DNA from 2 places in the Pseudoalteromonas sp. SG43-6 genome. Region 1 is predicted to be linked to the other one. Evidence: predicted binding sites of a transcription regulator. Region 1 holds the regulator's gene; the other holds the start of a gene.
The links. The regulator MetJ, encoded in region 1, represses methionine synthesis genes. The targets are predictions, from matches to a motif close to TAGACGTCTAGACGTCTA.
Positions count from the first base shown of each region.

Region 1 (7,867 bases):
TCCTGTAAGCTTTGCTGTTGAGTTTGCTGTGCAATTAAGGCTAGCTCCTGTTCTAATACGTTTAATGCCGTATGTCGCGCTGCTGGACTCAATAACTGCTCGATCAAAGTACGTTGATGATTATCAAGCTGCAATAATATATCACTCACTGCCTGTTGATCACCTTGCTGGTAACTCTGCCATAGCGTAACTAACGTATTGGTAGTTTTACCGGCTGCGGATACCACCACACAATCACCGGCTTCCGTATGGGCTAGAATAATATTTGCTACGGCCTGATAACGCTCTGCAGAACTAAGGCTAGAACCACCAAATTTATGAACTATATTTACCATTTTTTATTACCACAAAGCCGTATGTGCAGGAGTCAGTTTAAATGAGTTTGATTGCTCATCATCTTGTTGTTGAACAGAGGAAGCAATTACTTTTACGCCGTGCTGAGCTTGACCTGGTTTCACTTTATTGAATACACGATCTAAGTCAGCGATTAAATCTTTTACATCTTCAATGCCCACCGAAATACGGATCAGGGTATCACCTACTCCCGCAGCAAGACGAGCAGTTGCCTCCATACCTGCGTGGGTCATAGTTGCAGGGTGACAAATCAAACTCTCAACCCCACCTAATGACTCAGCTAAGCTAAATTCTTCTAAGCTGGTCAAAAATTCTGCAGCATTATTAATATCACCTTTGATATCAAAGCTTACCATGCCACCAAAACCACGTTGCTGCTGTTTAGCGAGTTCATGCTGTGGATGAGATACTAATCCAGGGTAATATACTTGGCTTACATAAGGGGAGTTTTCTAGATATTGGGCAATAATAAAGGCATTTTCTTGATGCTGACGTAAACGAACATTCAAAGTACGTAAACCACGTAACGTTAAGTAGCTATCAAACGGGGCACCGGTAATGCCAATGTTATTAGCCCACCAAGCAAGCTCATCACCCAACTCTTGGGTAGCGGCGATCACCGCACCACCAACAACATCTGAGTGACCGTTAATATATTTAGTGGTCGAATGCACCACAATATCAACACCAAACTCAATTGGGTTTTGCAAAGCAGGTGATAAAAATGTGTTATCGGCACCAACCAACGCACCGCACTGCTTAGCAATCGTGGTGATCGCTTTAATATCGGTTAACCGTAAGATAGGATTACTCGGTGTTTCAATCCAAATTAGCTTTGGTTTTATCTCAAGAATTTTTTGATGATTTTCAGATTTAGTTAAATCTAAAACCACTAACTTTAATAAGCCACGCTTTTCAAGTGAGGTGAATAAGCGGTAACTACCGCCATAGCAATCATGTGGGATCACTAAGGTATCGTCACTGTTTAGCAGCTGAGTAGCTAAATGCACCGCAGCCATGCCCGTTGCAGTGATAATCCCCTTAGCGCCACCTTCAAGCTTAGCGAGCGTTTCAGCGAGTAAATCACGGTTTGGGTTGCCGCTACGGCCATAATCATATTGGCGCTTTTTATCAAAATCAGCAAATGAGTAGGTGGTCGATAAATGAATGGGAGGCACAACCGCGCCGTGATGTTTATCTGCATCAATACCATTGCGTACTGCAATGGTTGCTTTATTCTTTTGACTCATACCGTCACCTACAATTAAATGGATGTTTAGACGTCTAAAAGGTTAGAGGATCAAATTTAATAAGTCAAAGCATTTATGCGGTTTTAGCCGCAAGATTAGAAGTAAAAACATTTAAGCCTCTAGATGGCTAAAAAACAAGTATTTGACTATCTTTTTTAACACGATAGAATTTCGCCATCTTTGCGCTGCAAAAGGTCGCGCAAACAATTAACAACCTGAGGCAACGATACATCCTATGGCTAAATGGAATGGTGAATATATTCACCCATACGCAGAACACGGGAAAAAATCAGAACAAGTTAAAAAGATCACCGTTTCGATCCCGCTAAATGTATTAAAAGTTTTGACTGATGAGCGCACTCGTCGTCAAATTAATAATCTTCGCCATGCAACAAATAGCGAATTACTTTGTGAAGCATTTTTACACGCATTTACTGGCCAACCACTGCCAAACGATGAAGATTTACGTAAAGATAATCCAGAGAAAGTGCCTGAAGAAGTGAAAAAAATCATGCTTGAGATGGGTCTCGAAGTACCTGTACTCAACGAAGATTAAGTTATCATTTGTATATATTCCTGCTTCAGGAATTGGCTACAAAAAAACCTCAGTAACGTAAGTTGCTGAGGTTTTTATTATTGTGCCATTACCAATTGCAGCGAAGCAGCTACTCCATGTAGTTTTCCGGCATATCAATTTGTGCAACACCAGAATCAATTGCCGCTTGCGCTACTGCTTTGGCAATGCGCGGTAATAGACGCGGATCCATCGGTTTTGGAATAATATACTGCGCACCAAATTCAAGTGTCTCAACACCCGCCGCTTTTAATACTTCCGCTGGTACTGGTTCTTTAGCAATGCTACGAATAGCGTCAACCGCAGCAATTTTCATTTCATCATTAATTTTGCTTGCACGCACATCTAGCGCACCACGGAAAATAAATGGGAAACACAGCACGTTGTTAACTTGGTTTGGATAATCTGAACGACCCGTTGCCATGATTAAATCATCGCGAGCACCATGAGCAAGCACTGGTGAGATTTCTGGATCTGGGTTTGAACAGGCAAACACTACAGGTCGATCAGCCATTAACTTAAGATCGTCAGGAGAAAGTAAATTCGGGCCAGATACACCAACAAATACATCGGCATCAGCAATAACATCTTGCAGTGTGCGCTTATCTGTATTGTTAGCGAATAACTGTTTGTACTCGTTTAAATCATCACGACGAGTATGAATAACGCCTTTACGATCTAACATGTAAATATGTTCACGCAATGCGCCACACTTGATCAGTAGCTCCATACACGCAACCGCTGCGGCACCGGCTCCTAAACAAACGATAATCGCATCTTCGATTTCTTTGCCTTGTACTTCAAGTGCGTTGATCATACCAGCAGCCGTTACAATCGCGGTACCGTGTTGATCGTCGTGGAACACTGGAATACTACAACGCTCGATCAATGCTTTTTCTATTTCAAAACACTCTGGCGCTTTAATGTCTTCTAAGTTAATACCGCCAAACGTATCAGCGATGTTAGCAACTGTATTGATGAAATCTTCGGTGGTATTGTGTTTCACCTCAATATCTATCGAATCTAGACCCGCAAAGCGTTTAAATAATAACGCTTTACCTTCCATAACCGGTTTTGAAGCCAATGGACCTAAGTTACCTAAACCTAAAATAGCGGTGCCGTTAGTAATAACCGCAACCATATTGCCTTTACCAGTGTATTTGTAGGCATTAGCGGGATCAGCAGCTATTTCACGTACCGGTTCTGCAACACCGGGGCTGTATGCGAGTGCAAGATCCTGTACGGTTTCAGCTGGCTTTGTAAGCTCAACGCTAATTTTTCCTGGAACGGGGTGCGAATGGTAATGTAAAGCTTGTTCACGAAAGTCTGACATAACGCGATTTTATCCTGCAAGTAAGTTAAGTTGAAAGTGAGAGTAAGCAGTTCTTATATCTTATAGGGAACGATACCTATATTATAATTAAATTCAAGCAATATCAGGTCTATCCTGTTATATGCTATATCCGTTCATTTTATGCGTTTTGTCAGCATTTTTTGCAAAAAAGCTTCAATTTTCGGCTATAAAAACGCCACAAAGCATCAAAAAACCCATCTTGAAATGCTCATTATGCAACGCTTTAAAGCAAAAATAATGGCCTATGACTAAAAACCATCAAAGTAAGACGTTAACAACATTTAACCGCAAAAGACCTAACTTTACCGACAAAAACGTTTAATTTATCGCTTTAACGAGAATGACAATATAGTCAACAAATCACTATTTGTCTGTTATTTACTCGCTATACTGGATATAAAAGTGGGAAATAGTCACAACATAATGAATGCGTAAAGCTGGAGCACTAGAGCAAGAAATAAAGACTAAAAGGCGGTGTTTTTAATAAATAGCAGGCATAAAAAAAAGCACCCTAAGGTGCTTTTTCCGACAAAACAACAAGAATTACTTGCTGCTAAGTGAACCGAAACGCTTGTTAAAGCGATCAACACGGCCACCTGTGTCTAAAACTTTTTGCTTACCAGTGTAAAACGGGTGACACGCAGAACATACGTCTAAGTGAATGTCTTTACACAGAGTAGAACGAGTTTCGAATTTATTTCCACATGAACATGATGCTGAAATTACTTCGTACTTAGGGTGAATACCTTCTTTCATAGAAACCTCTAGTTAAGGCCGCATCGCTCTCCAAACCCGGAGTCTGGCACCATACGTCGTTAAAACAAATTATTTAGGACGCGTATTCTAAGCAACAACCCCACTTGCTACAAGCTTTAAATGTCGTTTTTGCTAATAAAATGAACAAAAGTTTTAAAGAAGGTATTTGCAGGTAGGTTTTCAGCCATAATTTTAGTACATTAACTCCCTTATTCGTTCTTGTTTGGGTTGTTATGAGTTTTGTTGAAGTTGCTATAAAAGTACCGTTGCATCGCACCTTTGATTATCGCATTCCAGAGCAACTCGATGGTTTATCAGTGATGCCTAAAGTCGGTGCGCGGGTATGGGTGCCATTTGGTAATCAGCGCAAAGTTGCGGTCGTACTGGCGCTAAAAACCAACACCGATGTGCCGGTTAATAAACTTAAAGCAGTGCTTGAAGTGATTGATGATGAAGCCGTTTTATCAGAGCGACATATCGAATTATTGCGTTTTACTGCGCGCTATTATTGCTACCCACTAGGTGAAACAATTCATATCGCCCTGCCTGGCGCGCTGCGTCAAGGACTGTGCCCAGATAAAAGCAGTATTAGTATGGTGGCACTTACTGAAAAAGGCGCTAAATTACCGTCTTTAAAAGCAAAGAGCCAACTAAGCTTACTCAAACAACTGGCAGATTCGGGTAAATCATCACTTACAGAATTAAAAGCGCTGGGGTTTAGTAAAAAAACTATCGACAGCTTACTTAACAAAGAGCTGATCAGCCAAACGATTGAACACGACAACCAATGGCAACAACAACTTCCCACCGTAGGCACTAAGCCGACTCTAAATAAAGAGCAAGCAGTAGCCTGTACCACCATTAATCAAGCGGTCGGTTTCAATAGCTTTTTACTAGAAGGTGTTACTGGCAGTGGTAAAACCGAGGTTTACTTACAATGCCTTGAAGAGGTTTTAAAACGCGGTGAACAAGCACTCGTACTAGTGCCTGAAATTGGCCTTACGCCACAAACGGTTAATCGATTTCGTCGTCGCTTTCCTGATACGCCGATTATGCTGTGGCATTCAGCACTGACCGATAACGAACGCTTACAAACTTGGCGCTTTTGTGAAAAAGCCAGTTGCGCAATTGTGATTGGTACACGTTCGAGTATCTTTTTACCATTTTTAAAGCTTGGTATGATCATTGTTGATGAAGAACATGACGGTTCATTTAAACAACAAGATACCTTACGTTACCATGCCCGTGATTTAGCCGCATACCGCGCTTTTCAACATAAAATACCGCTGATCTTAGGCTCAGCAACCCCGGCGCTCGAAACCTTGCATAAGGCAATTCATAATAAATACCAACTGCTGAGCCTAACGCAACGTGCGCAAACCAGTACCGACAATAAATTTCAGCTGATTGATATGAAAGGCCAGCCGGATCAAGCTGGTATAGCCCATGCCAGTCTTGCCACTATGCGTCAGCATTTAAAACGAGGCAAACAAGTGATGGTATTTCTAAACCGTCGCGGTTTTTCGCCTACCCTGATTTGCCATGAATGTGGTTGGTTAAGTGAGTGCACACGTTGCAGCACTAGTGCGACTTTTCACAAAGCCATCGGCCAGATGATTTGCCATCACTGCGGTGAGCAAGAACGCGTGCCGCATCAGTGTCCAGACTGTGGTAGTACACAAATATTTCCTAACGGCAAAGGCACCGAACAAATAGAAGAGTTTTTAACAACCGAGTTTCCTGATACCCCGATTAGCCGGATTGATCGCGACTCAACGCGTCGTAAAGGCAGTTTAGAAAAAGCCCTAGACGATATAAACCAAGGCGGTGCAAGGATTTTAGTTGGCACCCAAATGCTTGCCAAAGGTCATCACTTTGCTGATGTGAGCTTAGTATTGATCCTTGATGTCGACGGCGGCTTGTACTCGTGCGACTTTCGCGCCACAGAGCATTTAGCACAATTGGTTACTCAGGTGGCTGGCCGTGCTGGGCGCAGTGGCGAACCAGGTCATGTATTATTGCAAACTCACTTTCCCGAACATCCTTTATTACAAGATTTAGTCAATAATGGTTATCAAGATTTCGCCCGTTTTGCACTGCAAGAGCGCGATGACGCACAGCTACCACCAATAACTAATATGGCGATTGTCCGCGCTGAAGGTCACAACATAAAGCAAGTGGTCGATTTTTTAACAGATTTAGTTCCAGTCCAAGGTCTAACTGGTATACAATTGCTAGGTCCGATCCCTGCACCGCTCGAGCGAATTGCGGGGAAATATCGCTTTCAATTGCATATTCAAGCGCTCGAACGCCCTCTATTACACCAATATCTCGCGCAAATGGTAGACTACTTAAGTACCAGTAAATTAGCGCAAAAGGTGCGATGGAGCTTAGATGTAGATCCAATAGATATGATTTAAGGTTAGAAGCCCAATACCACCATGGCACAACACGATTTTATTAATAAAAAACCGGGCAACCGTAATAGCAAAAAAACAGCGCCACCGAAAAAACCATTCCCCGTATTATTAGTACTGGTTACCGTACTACTTGTTGGCGGTTTTAGTTTTGGTTTATGGTATGTCAAAACCAATGCAGATCCAAAGCTGGTTGAACAACAAGCAAACCCAACACCTGCAAAAGTGCAACAAGAGTTGCCTAAACCACGCCCTCCTGAATTCATAAAAGAAATCAAAGAGCATGAAATTCAAGTTGAAGTAAGAGAGCTTGAACAAAAAGGCCCTTATGTAATGCAATGCGGTTCGTTCAGAACCCATGGCCAAGCAGAAACCTTAAAAGCTAAAATCGCATTTGCCGGATTAATCGCCGAAATTCGTGAAACAACCGGCACTAACGGTGTCTGGTATAAAGTGCGTTTAGGTCCTTATAAAACCAAACGTTTAGCCGAAAGTGATAAAAACAAACTAAAGCGTAACAAAATAACTGGTTGCGGAATTTGGAATTGGACTTGATTTTAGCCCATTAACCCATATTAACTCATCATCAATCGCTTTTAACGAGTCGCCCCTGTGACTCGATGATGAGGAATAACATGACCACTATTGTAAGTGTACGTCGCGGCGATAAAGTCGTCATTGGTGGCGATGGCCAAGTTTCACTTGGTAACACCGTAATGAAGGGCAACGCCCGCAAAGTTCGACGCCTTTATAATGGCAAAGTGATCGCCGGTTTTGCTGGCGGCACTGCTGATGCCTTCACCCTGTTCGAACGTTTTGAAAGCAAGCTTGAAATGCACCAAGGCAATCTAACCAAAGCCGCTGTTGAAATGGCTAAAGATTGGCGTAGCGATCGCGCCTTGCGCAAACTCGAAGCATTGCTTGCTGTTGCCGACTCCACAGCCTCACTGATAATTACTGGTAACGGTGATGTTGTGCAGCCTGAAAATGATTTAATTGCCATTGGTAGTGGTGGTAACTTTGCCCAATCAGCTGCAACTGCCCTACTTGAAAACACCGATTTAAGCGCCCGCGAAATTGTTGAAAAAAGCCTGACAATTGCCGGCAACATTTGTGTATTCACAAATAACTTTCAAACCATCGAAGAATTGTAATAGGAACT
Region 1 covers NZ_JACJEZ010000012.1:75,505-83,371, reverse strand. The annotation lists gene metL (bifunctional aspartate kinase/homoserine dehydrogenase II) at 1-335, opposite strand, end outside; gene metB (cystathionine gamma-synthase) at 342-1,604, opposite strand; gene metJ (met regulon transcriptional regulator MetJ) at 1,840-2,160, shown strand; gene H5201_RS07330 (malic enzyme-like NAD(P)-binding protein) at 2,270-3,511, opposite strand; gene rpmE (50S ribosomal protein L31) at 4,076-4,288, opposite strand; gene priA (primosomal protein N') at 4,522-6,708, shown strand; gene H5201_RS07315 (SPOR domain-containing protein) at 6,730-7,260, shown strand; gene hslV (ATP-dependent protease subunit HslV) at 7,341-7,859, shown strand.

Region 2 (7,867 bases), on a different contig from region 1:
TAGCCTGACAGATCATACCTTCTTTTAAGGTCATTAATAATTGTGCTAACTGTATGGTTTTTTCTAACTGACCTTTAAGTTGTTCTGTGTGTGAGAGTTTATCGAACAATAATTGTAAAACTGATTCTTTGTGTGCTTTGCAAAGCATCGCGATAGGGTGCTCGCTGTGTGGAAACTCCGCTGCGGTATTAATAAAAAAACAGCCATTAAAAGGTCCAAGCTCAGAGACTTTATTATCTATCCAAGCGGAGAGTGCGCTAAAAAGTGCATTAGCCACTTCGAAGGGGGTATTGCAGTTTTCTAATTGTTCATACAACCACTGATTAAAGCGCTGATCTCTGAGCTCTAAACACGCACAGATCAACTCATCTTTACTGACGAAATGATTATAAAGCGTTTTTTTTGCAACACCTGCTTCTTTAAGTATTTCATTAATGCCTACCGCATGGATCCCTCTTTGATAGAACGCACTGAGTGCGGTATTAATTATCTGGGTACGTTTATCCATGGTTGCTCCTAGTCAAAAAGTAAGCTTGACATAAGTAGACCGACTTGTCTATCATCTAAATGTAGACAAGTCGGTCTACCTCTAAAGGAAGTAATATTAATGAATGATGTATTTTACAAAGCCGTTATCGCGGGTATCTTTTCTGCACTGACACTTTCGGTATTAGCATATTTAGAAAGTTTAGGGAATTATGGTGTATGGCTTATGGCACCATTTGGCGCAACTGCGGTGCTGGTGTTTGGTGTACCAAAAAGCCCTTTAGCAAAAGCAAAAAATGTTATTGTAGGGCATTTCATCACTGCCGTGATAGGTTTGGCTTTTATTAGTTTTATAGGCGTGGATCCGATCAGTATTGCTATTGCGACTGGATTAGCTGTGACCGCAATGATGTTGACTAACACCATACATCCTGCAGCAGGGGCCAACCCTATTTTAATTATGGTCAGTGGTCAAAGTTGGGACTTTTTGATTATGCCAGTTCTTGTTGGTACCGTGTTTATTGTTATCTGTGGGTATATATCAGGGTGGTTGAATACAAAACTCGACGTTGTTGGCCATAAAAAAACCGCTTAAAAGCGGTTTTTTTATGCTACGAGTCTAAAGTTATTACACAACACCGCGAGGTAAGCGGCAATCGTGATCTTTTTTAGCTAGGTACACAATCCAAAACTCTTCGGCAGTGTAACCTTCTTCATTAGCTGTTGTTATAGTAAATGGTGCTTTTTTAACAGCTGCTTTAGCTGGCACTGCTGATTTAGTTTTAGTTTTCTTAGCAGGTGCTGCAGGTTGTGCAGACGTATCGCCTGAAGTTAGCTGCTCTGTTAATTCAGCAACTTCTGCAAGGCGCAAGTTTTTGCCGCCGTCGATGCTGTACCAACCAGGTTTGCTGGTGATTTCAGGTTTCTTACCATTGGCTGCTTGGTATGCTGCTTCAAAGGCATTTAATACTTCTGTTTTGTCTAGTTTGCTCATCAGAGGCCCTATACGTTGTAAACACAGATTGAGAATATTTATTTATACCTATTTTTGACTTACTTTTCAATTTTTTGCGATTTTCCTTCCATTTTAGCCCTATAAACGCCAAAATTTGCACAAAATTTAACGCTAATCTGGAATAAAAAAATGCAGCGCAGAGAATTTAACCAATTACTAAATACCATTTTAAGACCTGATTCTATTCAAGACTTTTGCCCAAATGGGCTACAAGTCGAAGGACGTGAACAGATAAAAAAAATTGTTACAGGTGTCACTGCCAGTCAAGCATTAATCGATGCTGCAATTGCGCATGGCGCAGACACAATATTAGTTCATCATGGTTATTTCTGGAAAGGTGAAGCGCAACCTATTACCGGTATGAAAAAGCGTCGCATAGCTGCGTTACTTAATCATGATATCAATTTATTTGCCTATCATTTACCTCTTGATGTGCATCCATCAATCGGTAATAACGCGCAATTAGCACAGCTACTTGATTTAGAAATACTCGATGGTTTGGAGCCTGTAGCAAATAGTGTCGCAGTCAAAGGGCGTTTAAAAATCCCAATGAGTGGTGAGCAATTTGCACAAAAAATATTAACAGTGCTTGCTCGTGAACCTTTAGTGAGTCTAGTACGTGATGAGCTAATTGAGACCATCGCTTGGTGTACTGGAGGTGGTCAAGGTTATATTGATTTGGCTGCTAGCCAGGGGATTGATGCCTATTTAACAGGCGAGGCTTCAGAGCAGACCATTCACAGTTCGCGTGAGCAAAAGATCGATTTTTTTGCCGCAGGCCATCACGCCACCGAACGCTATGGCATAAAAGCGCTCGGTGAGTTATTGGCTGAGCAACATGGTTTTGATGTAACCTTCATTGATATAGACAACCCAGTTTGAGTTGCCAGCTAATTCACTTTAAGTGAGTTAGACCTTAAAGCGCTTCTGGATCAATCCAGCGGCGCACACTTATCAAAAACATGCCTATTCTTTCATGCCAATCACGGGTCACCGCTAATAGCACATCAGCACTTGGAATATACTGTTTATGGGTAGGCCATTCGCTAAAGTCATGAAAGTCAGTGGCGGCTGGAATAACATCAACGCCTTGGCTATTAAATAGATCTTTTGCTCGTGCCATGTGACTTGCCGAAGTTACCAGTGCAACTTTAAAATCAACTAGAGCAGGTGCTAAAAGCCGTGCTTCATCGGCGGTATCCATAGCCGTAGGATTTTGTTTAATACGCTGCGCATCAATACCTAAACTTATCGCGGTTTGTTGCATCAAACTACTGTTGGTCACTTTATTGTAACCGCCACCTGAAACAATAAGTTGAGCTTGTGGGTACACATATGCTAAGCGCATAGCTTCGATTAGGCGGCTTTTAGCACAATTACCAAGTTGGCTATTGGCGTTAAGTTTTGGGTTAGGATTTATATCACAACCAAGTACCACTATTTTATCGAGTATCGGCTGTTTATTTGTATCAAAAACATACTTTAACTGTGAATTTGGAGCAATTATTTTTTGACCAATAAAAGGGGTACTGATCAGCAATAAACTGGTAATTGCGATTAAACCAATAAATATGCTGACTTTCTTGGTACGCAGTGCGATTAATAAGCAAACAAAGCACAGTAGAGCAAACAGAGGCAATGGCATTAGCATTGCACCGAGGATTTTTTTCAGTTCAAACATCACAGTAGCACACATAAAGGGGTTTTCTGTATGCTACTGGGTTAAACCTATTTTATCGACCGTTATTTAACTTACAGGTATTTAAAAAGTGGCGATACACTGGGTTATCTTTCATATTCTTTTTCATGGCTAAATACATTGGACGGGTTAATCCCAGCGCGCCTAATGGAATCGACTTAATGAGTCCTTGGCTTTCATATGGTGTTACTAACCAATCCGGTAATGCTGCAACCCCCATTCCGGCACTGACAAGCTGAAAAATGAGCAAGCCCTGATCTACGGTTTTCAAGGTGCCATCAAAACGTGCATTTTGAATAAAATGTTTGAAGATATCCTGACGCTCTCGTGGAATAGGGTATGAAATAATCGTCTCGTTTTTCAAATCAAGCGCCGTTACATAGGCTTTTTTCGCTAGTTCATGATCTGGGGCAACAATTAATTTAAGCTTAAAATCAAATAAATGTGCGTATTCAAGTTTATCTGGTTCACGAATGTCTGAAGTGAGTACTAAATCTAATTCATCACTGAGCAGCTCAGGAATAGCGTCATAACTAAAGCCGCGCTCATAATCAACTTTGATATCAGGCCAAAAGTTATTGAATTCTTTAATTGTTGGTAATAACCAATGAAAACAAGCATGGCATTCAACACTGAGTCGTAATTGTGAAATTGGTTGATTAAGACTTTCTTTTAAACGGCATTTGGTTGCTTCAACACGCGGGAGTACTTCGCTGGCAAGTTCAAGTAATAGCATACCTTGTGGGGTAAAGCGCACCGGTTGAGTTTTACGTTCAAATAGTTGGCAATCAAGCTTGTTTTCTAAATCTTTGATTTGATGAGATAAAGCGGATTGAGTCAAAAATAATTCGCGCGCAGTATTTACCAAAGAACCGGTTTCTTTCAAGGTTGCGATGGTCTTTAAGTGTTTTACATCAATCATCTTTAATAATTCTCATGGTAAAGGTGAGTTTAACTCAGATTACAGCCATAATACGCCTTAAATTAAGATGCTTCAACGTCTAGATGGCTATAAATCCCGTTTTTTTACGTGAAATTTACAAGTCTACTATAGCATCATATTTGACAGCGATGTCATTGTGTTTTTTGAGTTTGCAAAAAATCATTTCCATGAATTTACCTCAAGTTGAAACTGAGGAAGCATCAATTGTTTGATGTCAGGTATAGGTTTATGGTTTTAGCTATCTAAACAGCTGGAAGGGAATTTCAACATGGCACAATTACATAACTTAGGTTTTCCTCGCATAGGTAGAAAGCGTGAACTAAAATTTGCAGTAGAATCATACTGGGCTGGTAAAATCAGCCAAGAGCAGTTGCTTGATCAAGGTAAGACGATCCGGGCAGAAAATTGGGCTCTTCAAGCAGATGCTGGGATTGATTTATTACCGGTAGGTGACTTTGCTTGGTATGACCATGTGTTATCTACCTCTTTATTGATTGGCGCAGTGCCCAAGCGTCATCAAAAAGCGGATGGTAGCATTGATCTTGATACATTATTTCGTATTGGGCGTGGTCGTGCACCAAGCGGTTGTTCATGTGCAGCAAGCGAAATGACAAAGTGGTTTAATACTAATTATCATTACATAGTTCCAGAGCTAACTCATGATCAGCAGTTTCAACTAACTTGCACTGAGTTATTCGAGCAAGTTACTCAAGCACAAGCATTGGGGCACAATGCAAAAGTAGTATTGGTCGGCCCCGTCACTTATCTTTACTTAGCAAAATGTGCTGGTGAGGAGTTTGATAAACTTAGCTTACTTGAAAAACTATTAGCTGTTTATCAACACATGTTAGCTAAATTAGCGCAGCAAGGGATTGAATGGGTACAAGTTGATGAGCCTATTTTAGGTTTAGAGCTGACAGAAGATTATCAAGAGGCATTAAAAACAAGCTTTCGTTCACTTGCAGGTCAAGGCGTGAAGTTGTTACTTGCTAGTTATTTTGACTCAGTCACTGCCTACTTTGATGATATTGCAGGTTACCCTGTTGATGGCGTACATTTTGATTGTGTTGCAACAAATGTTGATGTTGCAAAACTAGATATATTATTAAGTACAGATCAAGTTTTATCATTAGGCGTAGTAAATGGCCGTAATATTTGGCGTACTGATTTAGAGGCTGTATTTAATAGCATAAAAGACATTGCGCTAAAGCGCGGTGATAATCTATGGCTTGCCCCATCTTGTTCTTTACTGCATACACCGGTTGATTTAGAGCAAGAAGAAAAGCTCGATGATGAACTTTGTTCATGGCTTGCATTTGCAAAACAAAAAGGCCAAGAGTTGTCATTATTAAAAGCCGCGCTTGAAAGCAATGATAGCAGTGAGCTCGTTGCTTATTCAGCACCTATTAAAGCACGCTTAACCTCTACTCGTGTAAATAATACAGCTGTACAACAGCGTGTAACTGCACTCACCGCAAAAGACGGTAAGCGTAATCATGCATTTGCTCAACGTATTGAAAAACAACATGCAGCACTTAATTTACCGCTACTGCCGACCACCACGATAGGATCATTTCCACAAACTCAAGTAATTCGTCAAGCACGCCGTGATTATAAAGCCGGTGAATTATCTGCGGATGATTATCAAAGGCAAATGAAAGCAGAAATTCGCTACGCTGTTGAAGAGCAAGAGGCGCTTGATTTAGATGTGTTAGTGCACGGCGAAGCGGAGCGTAATGACATGGTTGAATACTTTGCTGAACTATTAGAAGGCTTTGCTTTTACCCAGTTTGGTTGGGTGCAAAGCTACGGCTCGCGATGCGTGAAACCACCTGTAATTTGGGGGGATGTATCACGTGAAAAAGCGATGACGGTTCAGTGGACAAAATACGCACAGTCGCTGACGAGTAAGAAAATGAAAGGCATGCTAACAGGTCCTGTAACTATTCTGTTTTGGTCATTCATTCGTGATGATTTAGACAAACCCACCATCGCTAATCAAATTGCACTTGCGTTACGTGATGAAGTGGTCGATTTACAAAATGCCGGTATTGATATTATTCAAATTGATGAACCTGCATTTCGTGAAGGTATGCCGCTTAAATGTAGCCAATGGCAAGCATATTTAGAATGGGCAGCGTATGCATTTAGGGTCTCAGCAAGCGGTGTGAAAGATGAAACACAAATTCATACTCACATGTGTTACGCCGAATTTAACGGTATTATTGCCGCGATTGCAGATATGGATGCCGATGTGATCACCATTGAAACCTCACGTTCTAACATGGAACTACTTGAAGCATTTGAGAATTTTGATTATCCAAATGATATTGGTCCAGGTGTATATGATATTCACACTCCGAATGTACCGGATATTGCATGGATGAAAACGTTGATCCATAAAGCCGCACGAAAAATACCGGTTGCGCGTTTATGGGTAAACCCGGACTGTGGTTTGAAAACCCGTGGTTGGCAAGAAACGCGACAAGCTCTTGATAATATGGTTAAAGCAACCAAAGAGCTGCGTGAGGAGCTGCAGTAAAGAACATCTCCTACGATGTAAAGCCCTAACAAAACTTAGTTAGGGCTTTTTTTGTTGCTCTGATTTGAGTTCATCTTCATCGGTTGGTTTTTTAAAATCCATTTTTGCTGAGTGTTTGATCAGCAAAATATTACCGATAATGATTGCCAACACTAAGATGATGATGAGTATATGCCAAATTTGCATGGTGATCTCTAATGAGTCATTTATAAGTACTTAGTGTAGCAAAGATTTCTAGGGTTAAAAACGTCTAGAAAACGACAGCGAAATAAAATCAAGACCTGGGTTTGGTCTTTTAAACCCTGCATTTGAATAGTGTAAATAACGCACCGCAGCTTTGGTTTTTCCAAAATCAGCAACAAAGCCTAGTCGGTCTTCAAACTGGTAGTGGGTACTCACATTTTTGCCGGCGAAGTGAGTGTCATTGACTAATGAAACCCCTATGCCGGCTTCGAAATACAAAGGAATACCGCGCACTGAGCTGATCAGATGTTGAAATACCGGGGATATTGCAAGGACAACATTTGTCTGATGGCTATTATCTGCGCCGTATTCCCAAATATTAATACTTGATTCTAAGTAAATATGGGTATTTTCAATTAATGATTGTAGTGCCGGAGCATGGTATTGGTATGCCAGTTTTAAACCTTTAACATCACCTTCCCCCTGAATGTAATCAATGGCATAGCCATGAGGGGAAAGTGTATAGGGCGCGCCATAAGATAGTCTGCTGAACATGGAAATAGATAATAAAATCAATACAGTTAATGTTTTAAATAACATGGAGAAGCTCTTTAGATGAAAACGTTATTTACAAAATAAGGGCGTGGGGGAGGCTAATTCAAGTGGCATAAATTCACAGACTCTGTGTGTTATTGCATGAGCTTAGCTAACAATATGAAATAAAAAGATTAAATCAATTGATGCTGTACTGGCACTAATAAGGTGCTATTTTGAGGCTTTTTAATCTCTTATGAACAGCGTAAATTACGCTACAAGATTTACTTAGGACTTATCAACAATGATTTCACTTGGTCGTTATTTATTATTAATCGCGCTAGTTTTTAGTGCTTCCTTGTTTGCGCAAACACAACAGTCACCTAATCAGTTATTAACTCAGGTAGGCGATCAGCTGTTTAGTGAAATTGGCAAAATAAACAGCCAAGGCACAGCGAGCAAAAG
Region 2 covers NZ_JACJEZ010000034.1:37,481-45,347, reverse strand. The annotation lists gene H5201_RS14865 (TetR/AcrR family transcriptional regulator) at 1-508, opposite strand, end outside; gene H5201_RS14860 (HPP family protein) at 608-1,081, shown strand; gene H5201_RS14855 (hypothetical protein) at 1,115-1,480, opposite strand; gene H5201_RS14850 (Nif3-like dinuclear metal center hexameric protein) at 1,631-2,383, shown strand; gene H5201_RS14845 (ElyC/SanA/YdcF family protein) at 2,418-3,182, opposite strand; gene H5201_RS14840 (LysR family transcriptional regulator) at 3,235-4,122, opposite strand; gene metE (5-methyltetrahydropteroyltriglutamate--homocysteine S-methyltransferase) at 4,412-6,685, shown strand; gene H5201_RS14830 (DUF2897 family protein) at 6,725-6,871, opposite strand; gene H5201_RS14825 (acyloxyacyl hydrolase) at 6,926-7,468, opposite strand; gene H5201_RS14820 (phospholipid-binding protein MlaC) at 7,707-7,867, shown strand, end outside.
Region 2: the regulator MetJ is predicted to act here: its motif matches at 4,195-4,212, upstream of metE (5-methyltetrahydropteroyltriglutamate--homocysteine S-methyltransferase).